DNA from 2 places in the Clostridium sp. NSJ-145 genome. Region 1 is predicted to be linked to the other one. Evidence: a T-box and tRNA genes for the amino acid it is inferred to sense, from the RefSeq annotation. Region 1 holds a T-box; the other holds one or more tRNA genes.
The links. A T-box is a leader RNA that pairs with one kind of tRNA and senses whether it is charged. The one in region 1 lies ahead of LQE93_RS00715 (valine--tRNA ligase), so its partner is inferred to be a tRNA-Val.
Positions count from the first base shown of each region.

Region 2: it encodes a tRNA-Val, which carries the amino acid that the T-box ahead of LQE93_RS00715 (valine--tRNA ligase) is inferred to sense. The anticodon was not compared.

Region 1 is NZ_JAJNOS010000001.1:132,575-140,499, reverse strand. Features, by position in the region: gene LQE93_RS00735 (hypothetical protein) at 1-340, opposite strand, end outside; gene LQE93_RS16740 (CPC_1213 family protein) at 553-684, shown strand; gene LQE93_RS00730 (hypothetical protein) at 703-963, shown strand; gene LQE93_RS00725 (hypothetical protein) at 995-1,162, shown strand; gene LQE93_RS00720 (2-hydroxyacyl-CoA dehydratase) at 1,279-5,544, shown strand; T-box leader at 5,578-5,857, shown strand; gene LQE93_RS00715 (valine--tRNA ligase) at 5,976-7,925, shown strand, end outside.
Region 2 is NZ_JAJNOS010000002.1:259,706-267,630, reverse strand. Features, by position in the region: gene LQE93_RS03835 (FeoA family protein) at 18-308, opposite strand; gene LQE93_RS03830 (sensor histidine kinase) at 569-985, opposite strand; gene LQE93_RS03825 (sensor histidine kinase) at 1,013-2,575, opposite strand; gene LQE93_RS03820 (YbaK/EbsC family protein) at 2,783-3,259, opposite strand; tRNA gene LQE93_RS03815 (tRNA-Val) at 3,426-3,501, shown strand; tRNA gene LQE93_RS03810 (tRNA-Gly) at 3,508-3,581, shown strand; gene LQE93_RS03805 (MATE family efflux transporter) at 3,725-5,110, opposite strand; gene LQE93_RS03800 (helix-turn-helix transcriptional regulator) at 5,450-6,100, opposite strand; gene LQE93_RS03795 (M20 metallopeptidase family protein) at 6,136-7,320, opposite strand; gene LQE93_RS03790 (hypothetical protein) at 7,595-7,783, shown strand; gene LQE93_RS03785 (hypothetical protein) at 7,796-7,925, shown strand, end outside.

The sequences.
Region 1 (7,925 bases):
CATTGTCTAGAGTAAAGTAAACAGAATCATCTTTAAGATTTTTTAGTTCTTGTAGTAAAATTATTTTATTATTATGATCAAGGGCTTCTAGTAAATGTAATATTTCTTCACCATTAAGATTTTTAAGGTAGAAGTCTATAATAATATGACCAGAGTTTAATAATAAAGTATCTTTAAAAAATTTTAAAAATCTATTTTCTTTCTCTGTAAAAGAAAGTAATTTATCATTGCATTCTAATATTCCATTGCTGAAATTATCTAAACCATCACTTATATTATTAAATCGAATGTTTATAAGTTTTTTAAAATTTTCTTTAGATATCGGATATAAATTATTCATTATTACCTCCATATAATTAATAAGTTTATTATAGTCAGATAAGATGATATTTAGCAATATAGTAGAGTTAAAAAATAAGATGATTATAGAATTTTATAACATGGAAGCAATGAGAGAAGCATCATCTTTATGAATATTATAAAACAAATGGAAATTTTCTAATAGGATAAGAAAAGAGAAGATGTACAAGATATAGATGAGGTGATATTTACATGGGAAATCAAATGAAAAAAACTAAAAAACAAAAGAAAAATATAAGTCATAATCCACAAGTGGAGAGCGTAAAAGCATGTTTTGGTGAACCAAAAGCTAAACCATATGATCCGACTGACTTTAAAATATAAATAAAAGGAAGTGTGAATATGGATAAATATGATTATGTTTTTAAATGGTTAAAAAGTGCAACTAAGCCCGAACGTCATATAGATGAGATGGAAGCTTTTGCAAAAAAACATCCGATAATATTTATGAAATTCCACAAAGATTCATCTAAAATAGTTAATAATGATATTAATGATGAAAAGTATATTAAAGCTAAAGAAGAATTAACTAAATTATTTGATGAAAATGAAGAAGATTTTAGACCTGTATTTAATGCTATTAAAAGCAAGTTTAATTATTAATAAATAAAAAATTATTTTATGAGGTATGTTTATGGATAATAATAAAAATAGAATGAAAGATAGATCTAAATCAAAAAATGAACTTAGAAAAATTGATCCTACAGGTAATTCAGAAGTAGGGATTGAAAATGGAGAAAAAATAGGTGCTCATGCACATAATAAAAAGAGTTATAAAACTTATGAATGGATGAATGATTAAATTTAGTGATGACATACAATTAAGTATGTCATCTTTTTTTTATAATAATAATATTATTAATATATGTAACGTATATTTCAGATATATAAATAATTGATAGGAAGAGAGGTAGAATTATGTATAGAATAGGAATTGATGTAGGATCTACAACAGTAAAGTTGGTTGTTTTAGATAATAAAAATGAAATTATTTATAGTAAATATCAAAGACATTTTTCAGATATAAGAATAAGTATAGTGGATTTAGTTAAAAATGCATACGAAGCTTTAGGAAATATTGATTGTTCAATTGTTGTTACTGGATCAGGAGGGTTATCAGTTTCTAAATGGCTTAATTTAGATTTTATACAAGAGGTTATTGCCTGCTCTAAGACAGTTGAAGTCATGATTCCTGAAACAGATGTAGTTATAGAGCTTGGTGGAGAAGATGCAAAGATAACGTATTTTAATGGTGGCTTAGAACAAAGAATGAATGGAAGTTGTGCTGGTGGTACTGGTGCATTTATAGATCAGATGGCTGTTTTATTGAATACAGATGCTCAAGGATTAAATGAATATGCAAAATCTTTTAAAGTAATTTATCCAATTGCATCTAGATGTGGTGTATTTGCTAAAACAGATATTCAACCACTTATAAATCAAGGCGCACATAAAGAAGATATTGCTGCATCAATTTTTCAGGCTGTTGTGAATCAAACAATTAGTGGATTAGCTTGTGGAAAGCCTATAAGAGGAAATGTGGCATTTTTGGGAGGGCCACTAAACTTTCTATCTGAACTTAGAAATAGATTTGTAGAAACGTTAAGACTAACTAAAGAACAAACTATTACTCCTGAAAATGCAGAATTGTTTGTAGCTATAGGAGCCGCATTATTAAGTGATGAAAATAAACAAGTTTCTTTGAAAGATTTAGTTGAGAGTTTCAAAGGGATTTTAGCAATTAAAGAAAGTGATGTTAAAAGATTGACACCTTTATTTAGAGATGAAGAAGAATATAGAGTGTTTAAAGAAAGGCATAATAAAGCTATTGTAAAAAGAGGCGACTTATTAAGTTATAAAGGGAAAGCTTATTTAGGTATTGATGCTGGATCAACTACTACCAAAGTTGCATTAATAAATGATAAGAATGAGCTAATATATTCTTTTTATGAAGGTAATGACGGAGATCCATTAAAAAAAGTAATTAAAATTTTAAATGATATGTATAAAATAATTCCAAAAGACGTTGAGATTGTTAATTCTACGGTTACTGGTTATGGAGAGGATCTAATAAAAGCAGCTTTACATATAGATATAGGTGAAATTGAAACTATGGCTCACTATAAAGCTGCTAGTTATTTCTTACCGGAAGTAAATTTTATTCTAGATATAGGTGGACAAGATATGAAATCTATGGGGATAAAAAATGGGACTATAGATAGTATTCTTTTAAACGAAGCTTGCTCTTCAGGCTGTGGTTCATTTATTGAAGGTTTTGCTAAGTCTCTTGGCATGGATGTTAAAGAATTTGCAAAAGAAGGATTATTTTCGAAAGCACCAGTTGATTTGGGATCAAGATGTACAGTGTTTATGAACTCAAGAGTAAAACAAGCTCAAAAAGAAGGGGCTGAAGTTTCAGATATATCAGCAGGATTGTCCTACTCTGTAATAAAAAATGCTCTATTTAAAGTTATAAAAATGAGAAATGAAAATGATATGGGAGATAAAATAATAGTTCAAGGTGGAACTTTTTATAATGATGCAGTGCTTAGAAGTTTTGAGATTATTTCAGGTAAAGAGGTTATTAGACCAGACATAGCAGGCATAATGGGAGCTTTTGGATGTGCGATAATTGCAAAGGAGAGATATATAGAAGGAAGAAAATCAAGTATTCTATCTAGTGAAGAAATTAAGAAATTTCAGATAGAAACTGATTTTTCAAGATGTGGTAGATGCGGGAATAATTGTTTACTAACAATAAATAAATTTTCAAATGGAGAAGAATTTATTTCAGGTAATAGGTGTGAAAAAGCACTTGGTATAATTAAAAATAAAAATGAAGAAATTCCCAATCTATATAAGTATAAATACAAGAGAATATTTAGTTATAAACCATTACCAATAAAGGAAGCTAAAAGGGGTGTTATTGGTATTCCGAGAGTGCTAAATATTTATGAAAATTATCCATTTTGGTTTACTATGTTAACAAATTTAGGGTTTAGAGTAATACTTTCAGATGCTTCTAGCAAAAAGATATATGAGTTAGGTATAGAAACTATACCATCAGAGTCAGCTTGTTATCCTGCTAAGATAAGTCATGGACATATAATGAACCTTATCAATAGAGGGATAAAGACGATTTTCTATCCTTGTATTCCTTATGAAAAAAAGGAATTTAAAGATGCGACTAATCATTATAATTGTCCTATAGTAACATCTTATCCAGAGGTTATACGAACAAATATTGATGAATTAAAAGAGAGAAATGTTAAGCTTATAGAACCATTTTTATCTTTGGACAATTATAAAGTTTTAGCTAAAAGAATTGTTGAAGAATTTAAAGATTATAACATATCTTTAGATGAGGCTAAGGAGGCAATAAAAAAAGCTGCAGTTGAGAGATTAGAATGTAAAAGAGATATAGAGAAAAAAGGAGAAGAGGTTTTAGAATATTTAAAGGTAAATAACAAAAAAGGGATAGTTTTATGTGGAAGACCATATCATATTGATCCTGAAATAAATCACGGTATACCAGAAATAATTACATCTTATGGTATGGCAGTATTAACAGAAGATAGTATATCTCACTTGGGCAAACTAGATGATCCTTTAAGAGTTGTAGATCAATGGATGTATCATTCGAGACTTTATAGAGCAGCATCATTTATATCTAAGAATCCATATTTAGAAATAATACAATTAAATTCATTTGGATGTGGCTTAGATGCAGTAACAACAGATCAGGTATCAGATTTGATTATTTCAAAAGGAAAAATATATACAGCTTTAAAAATAGATGAAGGAAATAATTTAGGTGCAGCTAGGATAAGAATTAGATCTCTATATGCTGCTATAAAGGAAAGGGAAAGATTAAATTATAAACCGATAGAAGAGAAAATAGAATATAAACCACCTATATTTGTAAAGGAAATGAGAAAGAAACATACTATATTATCACCTCAAATGTCGCCTATACATTTTGATTTATTAGAAAAAGCAGTGAAAGAATGTGGATATAATGTAAAAGTATTACCAGCTATGGATATTAAATCTATTGATGAAGGGTTGAAGTATGTAAATAATGATGCTTGTTATCCATCAATAATAGTAGTTGGTCAAATCATAAATGCTTTAAAGTCAGGAAAGTATGATGTAAATAATACTTCAGTATTAATAACTCAAACAGGGGGAGGCTGTAGAGCTACAAATTATATTGGTTTTTTAAAGATGGCTCTTAAAGATGCAGGATTTGAAAATGTTCCTGTAATTTCACTTAATGCGTTAGGTATGGGTGAACAACCTGGTTTTAAAATAACACTTAAATTTATAAGTAGAGCTATAATGGCTTTAGTTTATGGAGATTTATTTATGAGAGTTTTATACAGAACAAGACCTTATGAGAAAAATAAAGGTGATGCTGAGAGATTGTATGAATTCTGGAATGAAAAAGTAAAAGAAAATCTTGAAAATGGTAATAGAGGTATCTTTAATAAAAATATAAAAGAAATAATAAAAGATTTTGATAATTTAGAATTAAATGATATTAAAAAGCCAAGAGTAGGTGTAGTAGGTGAAATATTAGTAAAATATCATCCAACGGCTAATAATGATATAGTTAATATTCTAGAAAGTGAAGGAGCAGAAGCTGTTGTTCCAGATTTGTTAGATTTCTTTATGTATTGTGCATATGATTCAGGATATAAAGCTGAGTATTTAGGAAAGAGTAAAATAAGTAAGAATATAGGGAATATAGTTATAAGCTATTTAGAGAGTTACAGAAAAGTTATGATAGAAGAACTTGCAAAAAGTAAAAGGTTTGATTCACCAAAGCATATAGCTGAATTAGCTAAATTGGCACAGCCAATTTTATCTATAGGAAATCAGACTGGTGAAGGTTGGTTTTTAACTGGGGAAATGATAGAGCTTATAAAAAGCGGAGTTAATAATATAGCTTGTGTACAACCTTTTGCATGCTTACCTAACCATGTGACAGGAAAAGGGATGATAAAGATACTAAGAGAACGATATCCGAATTCTAATATTGTAGCAATAGATTATGATCCAGGAGCATCTAACGTTAATCAAGTTAATAGGATAAAATTAATGTTATCAGTTGCAAAGAAAAATTTAGAATGTGATAGAGTTAGTAATAAAGAAATTGTAGATAATATATTGACAAAATAAAAAAAATATCATAGTATAAAGTAAAATTAATATATAAAAACTGTGAAAAAGAGGAGTAAGAATAGGAAGTATTAAGAGAGGAAGGCCTTGGCTGTAAGCCTTCTATATGAAATATTCTGAAGGTAGCTTTTGAGTTTCTTAGCTGAAATTATAGTAAGTTAAGACGGCTAATCTAGTCGTTATTAAATTAAGAGCCTGAGATTTAAAAAGGAAATATCTATTCATATTTAGTAGATGTAAGTTCCATTATCTAAATTAAAATTTAGAGTGTCACTCAGGAATAAAGGTGGTACCGCGAGTCTTCGTCCTTTTTTGGACTAAGGCTCTTTTTTATTTTTATGTAAAGTTAATTTTTGTAAAGTAGTCTTTATAAAGTAGTCTTTATATAAGAACTTTAAATATATAAGAAACTTATTCAGGAGGTTTTATTTATGGAAGAGAAAAAGAATTTATCTACAACGTATAATCCAAAAGAATTTGAAGAAAGAATCTATAAAACATGGGAAGAAAAGAAATATTTCACTCCTGTCGTTGATAAAACTAAAAAGCCATTCACAATAATGATGCCACCACCAAATATAACTGGTAAGCTTCACTTAGGGCATGCATTAGACAATACTATGCAAGATATGCTTATAAGATTTAAGAGAATGCAAGGATACTGCACATTATGGCTTCCAGGAACAGACCATGCTTCTATAGCTACAGAAGTAAAGGTTGAAAATGAACTTTTAAAAGAAGGTAAAGTTAAAAAGGAAATGGGAAGAGAAGCTTTCTTAGAAGAAGTTTGGAAATGGGCTGAAGAGTATAAGGGAACTATTAGAGGACAGCTTAAGAAATTAGGTGTTTCTTGTGACTTTACTAGAGAAGCATTTACTATGGATGAGAATCTAAATAAAGCTGTTAGAACAGTTTTCGTTAAGTTATATAATGATGGATTAATATATCAAGGAAACAGAATAACAAACTGGTGTCCAAAATGTACAACTGCTTTATCTGATGCAGAAATAGTTTATGAAGAAAAAGAAGGTAGCTTCTGGCATATAAATTATCCTTTATCTGATGGTTCTGGATACTTAGAAATAGCTACGACAAGACCAGAAACATTACTTGGAGATACTGCAGTTGCTGTTAATCCAAATGATGAAAGATTTAAACATCTTATTGGTAAGACTTTAAAATTACCTCTAACAGATAGAGAAATTCCAATAATCGGAGATGATTATGTTGATATTGAGTTTGGAACTGGTGCAGTTAAGATAACTCCAGCCCATGATCCAAACGACTTCCAAGTTGGGCAAAGACATAACTTACCACAAATTAGAGTTATGGATGACCACGGAGTAATTAATGAATTAGGTGGAAAATATCAAGGTTTAGATAGATATGAAGCTAGAAAACAAATGATTAAAGACTTAGATGAGCAAGGACTTTTAGTTAAGATAAAACCTCACACTCATAATGTTGGTACACATGATAGATGTGGAACTGTTGTTGAACCGATAATATCTCAACAATGGTATGTAAAGATGGAATCTTTAGCAAAACCAGCTATAGAAGTTGTTAAAGAAGGAAAAACTAAAATTGTTCCAGAAAGATTTGAAAAAATATACTTCAACTGGATGGAAAATATTCAAGACTGGTGTATTTCAAGACAATTATGGTGGGGACACAGAATACCTGTATTCTACTGTAACGATTGCGGACATATGATGGTAGAAGTTGATGCACCAACTAAATGTTCAAAATGTTCATCAGAAAACTTAAGACAAGATGAAGATGTATTAGATACTTGGTTCTCATCTGCATTATGGCCTTTCTCAACATTAGGTTGGCCTGAAAAGACACCAGATTTAGGTTACTTCTATCCAGGAAATGTATTAGTTACTGGCTATGATATAATATTCTTCTGGGTTGCTAGAATGATATTCTCAGGATTATACAACATGGATAAGACTCCATTTGATACAGTGTTAATGCACGGTATTATAAGAGATGCGAATGGTATAAAAATGAGTAAATCTTTAGGAAATGGTGTTGACCCACTAGAAGTAATTGAGGAATTTGGAGCAGATGCTTTAAGATTTATGTTAGTAACAGGAAGTTCACCAGGAAATGATATAAGATATATTCCAGAAAAAGTTGAATCAGCAAGAAACTTTGCTAATAAAATTTGGAATGCATCAAGATTTGTTATGATGAACCTTGATACTGAATTAATGAATAAATATGCTGATTGTACAGAATACAGCTTAGCTGATAAGTGGATTCTTTCAAGAATGAATACTGTAGTTAAAGAAGTTACAGAAAACTTAGAAAAATATGAACTTGGTATAGCAAACCAAAAGGTTTATGATTTCATGTGGACTGAATTCTGTGAT
Region 2 (7,925 bases), on a different contig from region 1:
TAACAGATTCTATTATTTTATATATTTTTTACACTTATAGCTGTCGCTAATTGCTTGTCTATGCTGTATCTTCCATCTTTTATCTTGATTACATAAGTATCCCCTAAAATAGAGACTAAAGTAACTATTTCACCTTCATAACACCCAAGTGAAAATAGAAATTTTTCCATTTCTTCATCATTACTTTTTATATTTGTAATTACATACTCCCTATTAACTTTCCCTTGGCTTAGATTTTCTATTGTTGAAATAGCTTTGTCTTTTCCTTTTGATTTTGAAAAAAACATTCTACTTAGTAATCCCTCCATGGTTATATCCTCCAAAATTTTTACTTAATTAATAATAAATATCATTTTCTATTATTATACTAATTAGTTATTTATTTGTCAATACAAATGATAATCTTTTTCAATAAATATAAAATATCTTACTCTTAAATTTTTATGAAATAAAAAAACACATCAATTTTAAAAAATAAAAAATCAATGCGTTTATATTTGTATTACGTATTTTTATACTATATAAAAATACACTTACAATATAAATCGTAAGTGCATCTTTTTACTAATTATTTTAATACATCTGCCATCTCTGTACTAATTGCTGTACTTATCGCTTTATTTATATTTTCATTAAAAATTATGTTATTAGCTTTATCATCGTATATTGCAGGTAAAAATACTCTAACAGTAGTACTTTTTTCTAATTGGCTTTCTACTTCTATTTTTCCATCATGCAATTCTACTAATTCTTTTGCTATACTAAGCCCTATTCCACTACCTTCATTAACACGTGATAATGAATTATCTACTTGATAAAATCTATAAAAAATAGTTTCTAACTTTTCTTTTGGAATGCCAATACCTGTATCTATTATCTCTATAATGATGTAGTTATTATCATTTTTTACATTCGTATAGATTGTCCCTCCATCAGGTGTGAATTTTATAGCATTAGATAATATATTTAATACAATTCTTTGAATTATTTCTATATCTACTGATACAACTATCTATTCTTCATAAGTATCAAAAATCATGTTAATATTTTTCTTACTAGCATAGTCAATAGTTTCAGTAAATATAGCTTCTACTATTTCAACAATATTTACATTTTTCTTATTTAATTTAATAACCCCAGATTCTATTTCTTTAACATCTATAATATTATTAGCTAGTTTTAATAATCTATAAGCATTTTGATTAATAATATTAAGCTTCTCTTCTAGATACTTATTATCCAATTCATTATAGCCTTTATTTAACTGCATCTTAACCAGACTTATACCTGATAGAATAATATTAATAGGAGTTCTTAATTCATGACTAATATTAACAATAAAATCTGTTTGCATCTTTTCTCGTGCAATCTCTATTTCTCTTTCTCGTTCTTTCTTCTTAATTCTTTTTATCATACTTATTATTTTATGTACTAAAAATACTATTAAAATGAATATGCAAATTAATACAACACAAATAACTTTTTTTATACAACTTGGTAGAAGTAATTGGTAAAATGCTTTATCTATTATTATACATTTTCTAGGTATATTCCTTATATTTATATTATACTTATATATTTCATCATATTTTAAAATCCATTTTGGATCTGGTGCAAAAGTGCTTTCTATATCCGATACATCCTCACCTTCAACCATTCGCTTAACTCTATCAAAAATTTCCTTACCCTGTAATTGCCCAATATCCATACAACCACCTAAAATATCAGCATAAATATAAGTAGGATCATTTGTATAAATTGGCCAAGGTAAATATTCTTTTATAATCTCAACAGATCTCTTAGGGTCTAGGAATGCCCCAGTATCTTTATATTGAAATTCTCCTCCTAAAAGAATAACTTCTTTCTTATCATCATTGTCCCTAGTAGACTGATATTCTTTTAATTTTATTTCAATATCTTCTATGTAATCACTTTGGATAATATTAAGCTCTATCTCATTTCCTAAATGCTCAGTAACTATATTAGTAGACTTTCCAATAAGATTATTTCCAAAACCTGAGCTCTCAGTTATAATATTAATACAATCAATAGTATTATCCATTTGTAATATTAAATTAAAGCCCTCTAGGGTAACATCTCTTTGATAAATACCTGTTATGTACTTCTTTTGTTCCTCTGTAAATGAAATATTTGAGTCAACACCACTAAATACTAAAGGAACGTGATATAGTTCACTATATTCATTTGTTATCTGTGGTGATATTACAGAAAAGGCTTCATCATCGATAGTATATATTGCATCAATACTTCCTTTAGGATATTTCATTTCAATAAATTCTAGAAAACTTGCAATATACTTTTCATCATTTCTACTTCTAAAATCAAAATATTCCACTTTTATATTAATTTCATTTTGATTATAAGCTTCAGCAGCCTCTCTAAAGCCTTCAATTACATAAGATTCCCAATAATGTCCTATATGATAAGAATTAATAATTAGAACGTTAAATGCTGATGCACATTTTTCTGTTTCTGCCAAAGTTATACTTGAACTACACATAAAAACAACAAAAATAATCAGTAGTACTTCTAAAATTTTCTTACCCTTTTTCATAAAGTCTAACTCCCTCTTAGTATTTAAAATACAAAATTATTACAATATAACCCATTTTTCACACAACAATTCTAATCCATTTTTCACCAAAATTCAACCACTTTTTTTCCCATTATTTTGCTTTTATTAAAAGAAAATATGCTTTAATTTAATTAATTTGAATCAAATGAATTTACTACTAAATTATTTTACAAAAAAAGAATGAGCTTAAATCTCATTCCATTCTTTGCAGACATCAACCCATGAATCATAATTTGAATATTTCTCAATTTCAGGAATAGTAAGTTCAATTGCACTATTACTACTTCCACAAGCAGGAAACACTGTATTGAACCTCTTTAATGATTCATCTAAATATACATTAATTCCTTCATTTATAGCAAATGGGCATACCCCTCCAACTCCATGTCCTACTAATTCAACCACTTCCTCTACTGGAATCATCTTCGCCTTTGTTGAGAATTTCTGCTTATATTTTTTATTATCTATCTTAGCATCACCTGCTACCACTATTAAAATTACAGAATCATTTACTATAAATGAAAGTGTCTTAGCTATCCTTTTAGGCTCACAATGAAGAGCCTTTGCTGCTAGTTCTACTGTTGCACTTGATACATCAAATTCTTGAATTTTATCTTCTATTCCGTATTTTTTAAAATATTCTCTTACCTTTTCTATTGCCATAATTACTACCTCTCTTTTTCTAAATTCTACATAGTAACTATATTATCCAAATTACCCCACTATTAACCCTTAACTATAAATGATATTTTTTTAATAAAAAGTGTTGACCTTTTTTAAAAAATAATTTATTATATTTATTGTCAACGAGACAACTATAAAACAACTTGGAAGCATAGCTCAGCTGGGAGAGCATCTGCCTTACAAGCAGAGGGTCACAGGTTCGATCCCTGTTGTTTCCACCATAATATGCGGGTATCGTATATCGGTAATACTCCAGCCTTCCAAGCTGGAAAGGTGGGTTCGATTCCCACTACCCGCTCCATAAAAAAGCAACTGTTAATCAGTTGCTTTTTATTTTATATAAAATTTTATTTAGCATCAATCTCCTATATCCTAAGCGATATATTCATTTTATAAAAACCATTCTATCTTTAAAGTAGAACTAACTTTATATTAATTTTCAATTTATAAACCCTCAGCTTTTGAAAGTTTATTGCTACCAATTGCTCTAAACTCAACATATATCATAATAATAGATACTACACCTGCTATTAAATCAGCAATAGGTCCTGAATACATTATTCCATCAATTCCTATAAATAAAGGCAAAATCACTATTAATGGCAACAAAAATAATATTTGTCTTGTTAGTGAAAGAAATATACCTTTCTTTGGCTTACCTATAGCTGTAAAAAAATTAGATGATATAGGTTGGAAACAATTTAAAAAGGTAAATAATAAAAATATCCTAAAATATTTTACCGCAAAGGTATAGTAAGCTTCTGATCCTGAACCAAATATAGAAACAATCTGTCTTGGTAGAAACTGAAATACTAAAAATGCTATTATTGAGACTATAACGCCATAACTTATAGCTATTAAATACGCCTTCTTTACTCTATCAAATTTTCTTGCTCCATAGTTAAAGCTTACTATAGGTTGTAATCCTTGTGAAAGTCCTATTACTATTGACATATATATTTGATTTACCTTTGTAATTATACCTGCACATGCTAGTGGTATTGATTCACCGTATACAGATAAAGCACCATAATATGTTAATGATTTATTCATTACTATCTGTACTATCATCATAGCAAGCTGGTTAAAGCAAGGTGCAGCTCCTAAGGAAATTATTCTTTTTACAAACTTCCATCTAGGTATTAAATGTTTCTTATATAATCTTCCTGTTTTATAATTAAACATATATCTTAAAGCTAGCCCTGCTCCAAAAATCTGACCAATTATAGTAGCTAATCCTGCTCCTGCCATCCCCATATTTAATCCAAAAATAAATATAGGGTCTAAAATTACATTTATTATGGCTCCTGATAAATTGCATAGCATACTGTATTTAGGACTACCATCTGCCCTTATTAAATGTCCTCCACCTGTAGCAAATATTAAAAATGGAAATCCTATTGCAGTTATTCTTGTATAACTCTTAGCATAACCTAATACATTTTCAGGTGATCCAAAAAACACGAGCATTGGCTCTAAAAATATTTGAATTATAATACACAAAACTACTCCTGAAGTAAAAAGTAATAGTGCAGAATTTCCAACAAAATAAAGTGCCTTATCCTTATTTCCTTCTCCTAATGTAAGATTAAAAGCTGATGCAGCACCTATACCTAATAGTAATGCAATTGCTATGCATGACGTAGTAAGTGGAAATGTTATATTAGTAGCTGCATTACCAAGTTCACCGACACTTCTTCCAATAAAAAACTGGTCAACAATATTGTATAATGCACTTACTAGCATAGCTATTATACTTGGAACTGCAAAAGCTCTTAATAATCTACTTATAGATTCCGTTCCTAAATTATTTCTTTTTTTATTTCCCATCTCTCTCTCCTCTTCTTTTGTCTTTATTATATATTCTTTCTAAAAATATATTTTTAATGACCCTCATTTTCTCGATAAATGCTTTTACGCCTACTTATCATCTATCATTATACCATTTAATCATCAAATTAACATTTATTAACTATTTAGCTAAAAGTTAAGGACACAATCAGTAAAATTGTGTCCTTAAACTTTATTTTGTTACTTATAATTTATTAACTTTTATATTTAAAATGTTCCTTCTACACTACTTCCATAAATACTTTTACAATTACAGAATCAAATTGACTACCTGAGAATCTTTGAATATTCTCAAATATAGTAATAAGCAAATATCTATTATGTAATTATAATCTCATCTTTATTATCCTTATATTTAACTATTTCTCCATTAAAAACTCTCTCGCAATCTGTTGCATTACATATATTATCTATTAATATCAATTTATACTTGTCATCATAACAATATAAATATAAACCTTCTTTTTTTAATACATACGAAATCGGAAACACTTCTATATTTTTTTCTTTAATCTCTAATTTCACATATGTTTTTTTATCTAAAGCTTTATCTATAATCTTACAAACTTCATTATTAATAACTCTATTTCTATCATCTAGGTCTACTATAAATCTATCCTCTAATTTATCTAGTATCTCTGTGCATTTATCATAATTAATAAGTTTAAATTTATCAATAAGATCTGATTTTTTTAAATCGTCTATTACTTGTTCAGAAATATATAATGATAATATTAAGTCTCTATAATCATTTTCTGTTAATACATATTTAGCTATTATATAGTTTTTGTCTAATTCAATTCCACCATTAACTCCTCTATATGAGATTATAGGAATACCTAAAACAGATAGTTTATCTAAGTCTCTTTGTATAGTTTTTTGTGATACGTTAAATCTATTAGCTAATTCTTTAATTGTAGTTTTAGAGTTACATTTTAATAAATAAAATAGTATTTCTAATAATCTCATATCTAGCTCCTTATAATTTATAAAATTATTATCAATTACTTATTATTTTGTAACCACTTAATTGCACAATAAGCATGCATTGCTGCCCCTGTAGTTAATATATCTTCATTAAATACAACCTTCTCATTATGCATTGGTTCTCCATATAGTGGATTTTCTTGCTTTATACCTGCTCCTAACATAAAGTAAGTGCTTGGTACTTCATATGAATAAGATGCAAAATCTTCTGATCCCATACCTCCACCTTGGAATGAAACAACAGCTTGTTCTCCAATTAATTCTTTTACATATGTTCCAAGTTCATTAGCTAAATCTGTATCATTAGTTAAAGGTGGAACTGAAGATAACTCTATTAGTTCTGCTTCGCCTCTAAACATTTTTGCTGTTGATGTTACTATTTCATTAATTCTATTAAAGATAAATTCACCAACTTCTTTATCTAAACTTCTTATTGTACCTTCCATAATAACTTCTCCTGGGATTATGTTTGGAGCATCTCCACCAGCAAATTTACCTATTGTTACTACAGCAGGTTTAGTTGCAGATATTTCTCTACTTATTATTTCTTGTAAAGATATATATATATGAGCTGCTATATTAATAGGATCTACTCCTGTTTCTGGCATTGCTCCATGACATCCTCTACCATTTACAACTATTCTGAATCTATTACATCCAGCAATGCTAGTACCTAAACCATATAATACTACATTTGAAGGTGTGCCAGAGTGAACATGCATAGCCATAGCTGCATCTACTTTAGGATTTTCAAGTACACCTGCTTTTATCATCTTTTTAGCCCCAGTAAAACCTTCTTCGTCTGGTTGGAATGCTAGTTTAACAGTACCTTCAATTTTATCTTGATTTTGCTTAAGTAATCTAGCTGCCCCTAAAAGCATTGCAGTATGCATATCATGACCGCAAGAATGCATACATCCATTTGTTGATTTAAAATCGCACTCAGTTGCTTCAACCATTGGTAGTGCATCCATATCTGCTCTTAATAAAAATGTTTTTCCTGGCTTATTCCCTTCTATTGTAGCTACTATCCCACTTTCGCAAATCTCTTTTGGCTCATATCCAAACTCTCTTAACTTATTCATAACATAAGCTTTTGTTTGTGGTAATTCAGCTCCAACCTCCGGGTTATTATGCATAGTTCTTCTATATGTTATTAAATCATTTTTTATCTCTTGTGCTTGTCTTATAAAATCGTTCATATTACACCTCGTATTTAAATAATTTTCTATAAATATATCCTCTTTTCAATTTCATATATTAAACCTTAAACAGGACATATATAGTCATATTTTCTGTTAATTTTAATTTAATTATTCCTTAATTTTTATATAAAAGGCGCTATTAAACTAAATTGTTTATATTCAACAAAAACAATTCCCTTACACTACCTTTATTTAATACTTTTTACTATAATCTTTTTTCATATTTCTACACAAAATATATTTATAATCTTTTTTAAAGGTGGTGTGAACTATGCCTTATAATGCTAAAGATAATCTAAGAGAAGTTATTGATGAATTATGTTGTTGTGAAAATCATTTAAACTCTGCTTATCTTCATTCTGAAGGTACTCATAATAGAACCGAAATACATGCAGCCTTAAAGGCTGTTGGAAGTGCATTAGATTCAGCTCAATATACACTTCTTCATTTTAAAGATTAAGGAGGATTTCTTATGGGACATAAACCTAATGCAAAAGAAGAACTAAAAGCTGCCCTTAATGATGTTCTTTATGCTCAATCACTGCTTCTTGAAGCTATTAACACTGTTGAAGATAATGATAACAAGCAACTTTTACAAAATA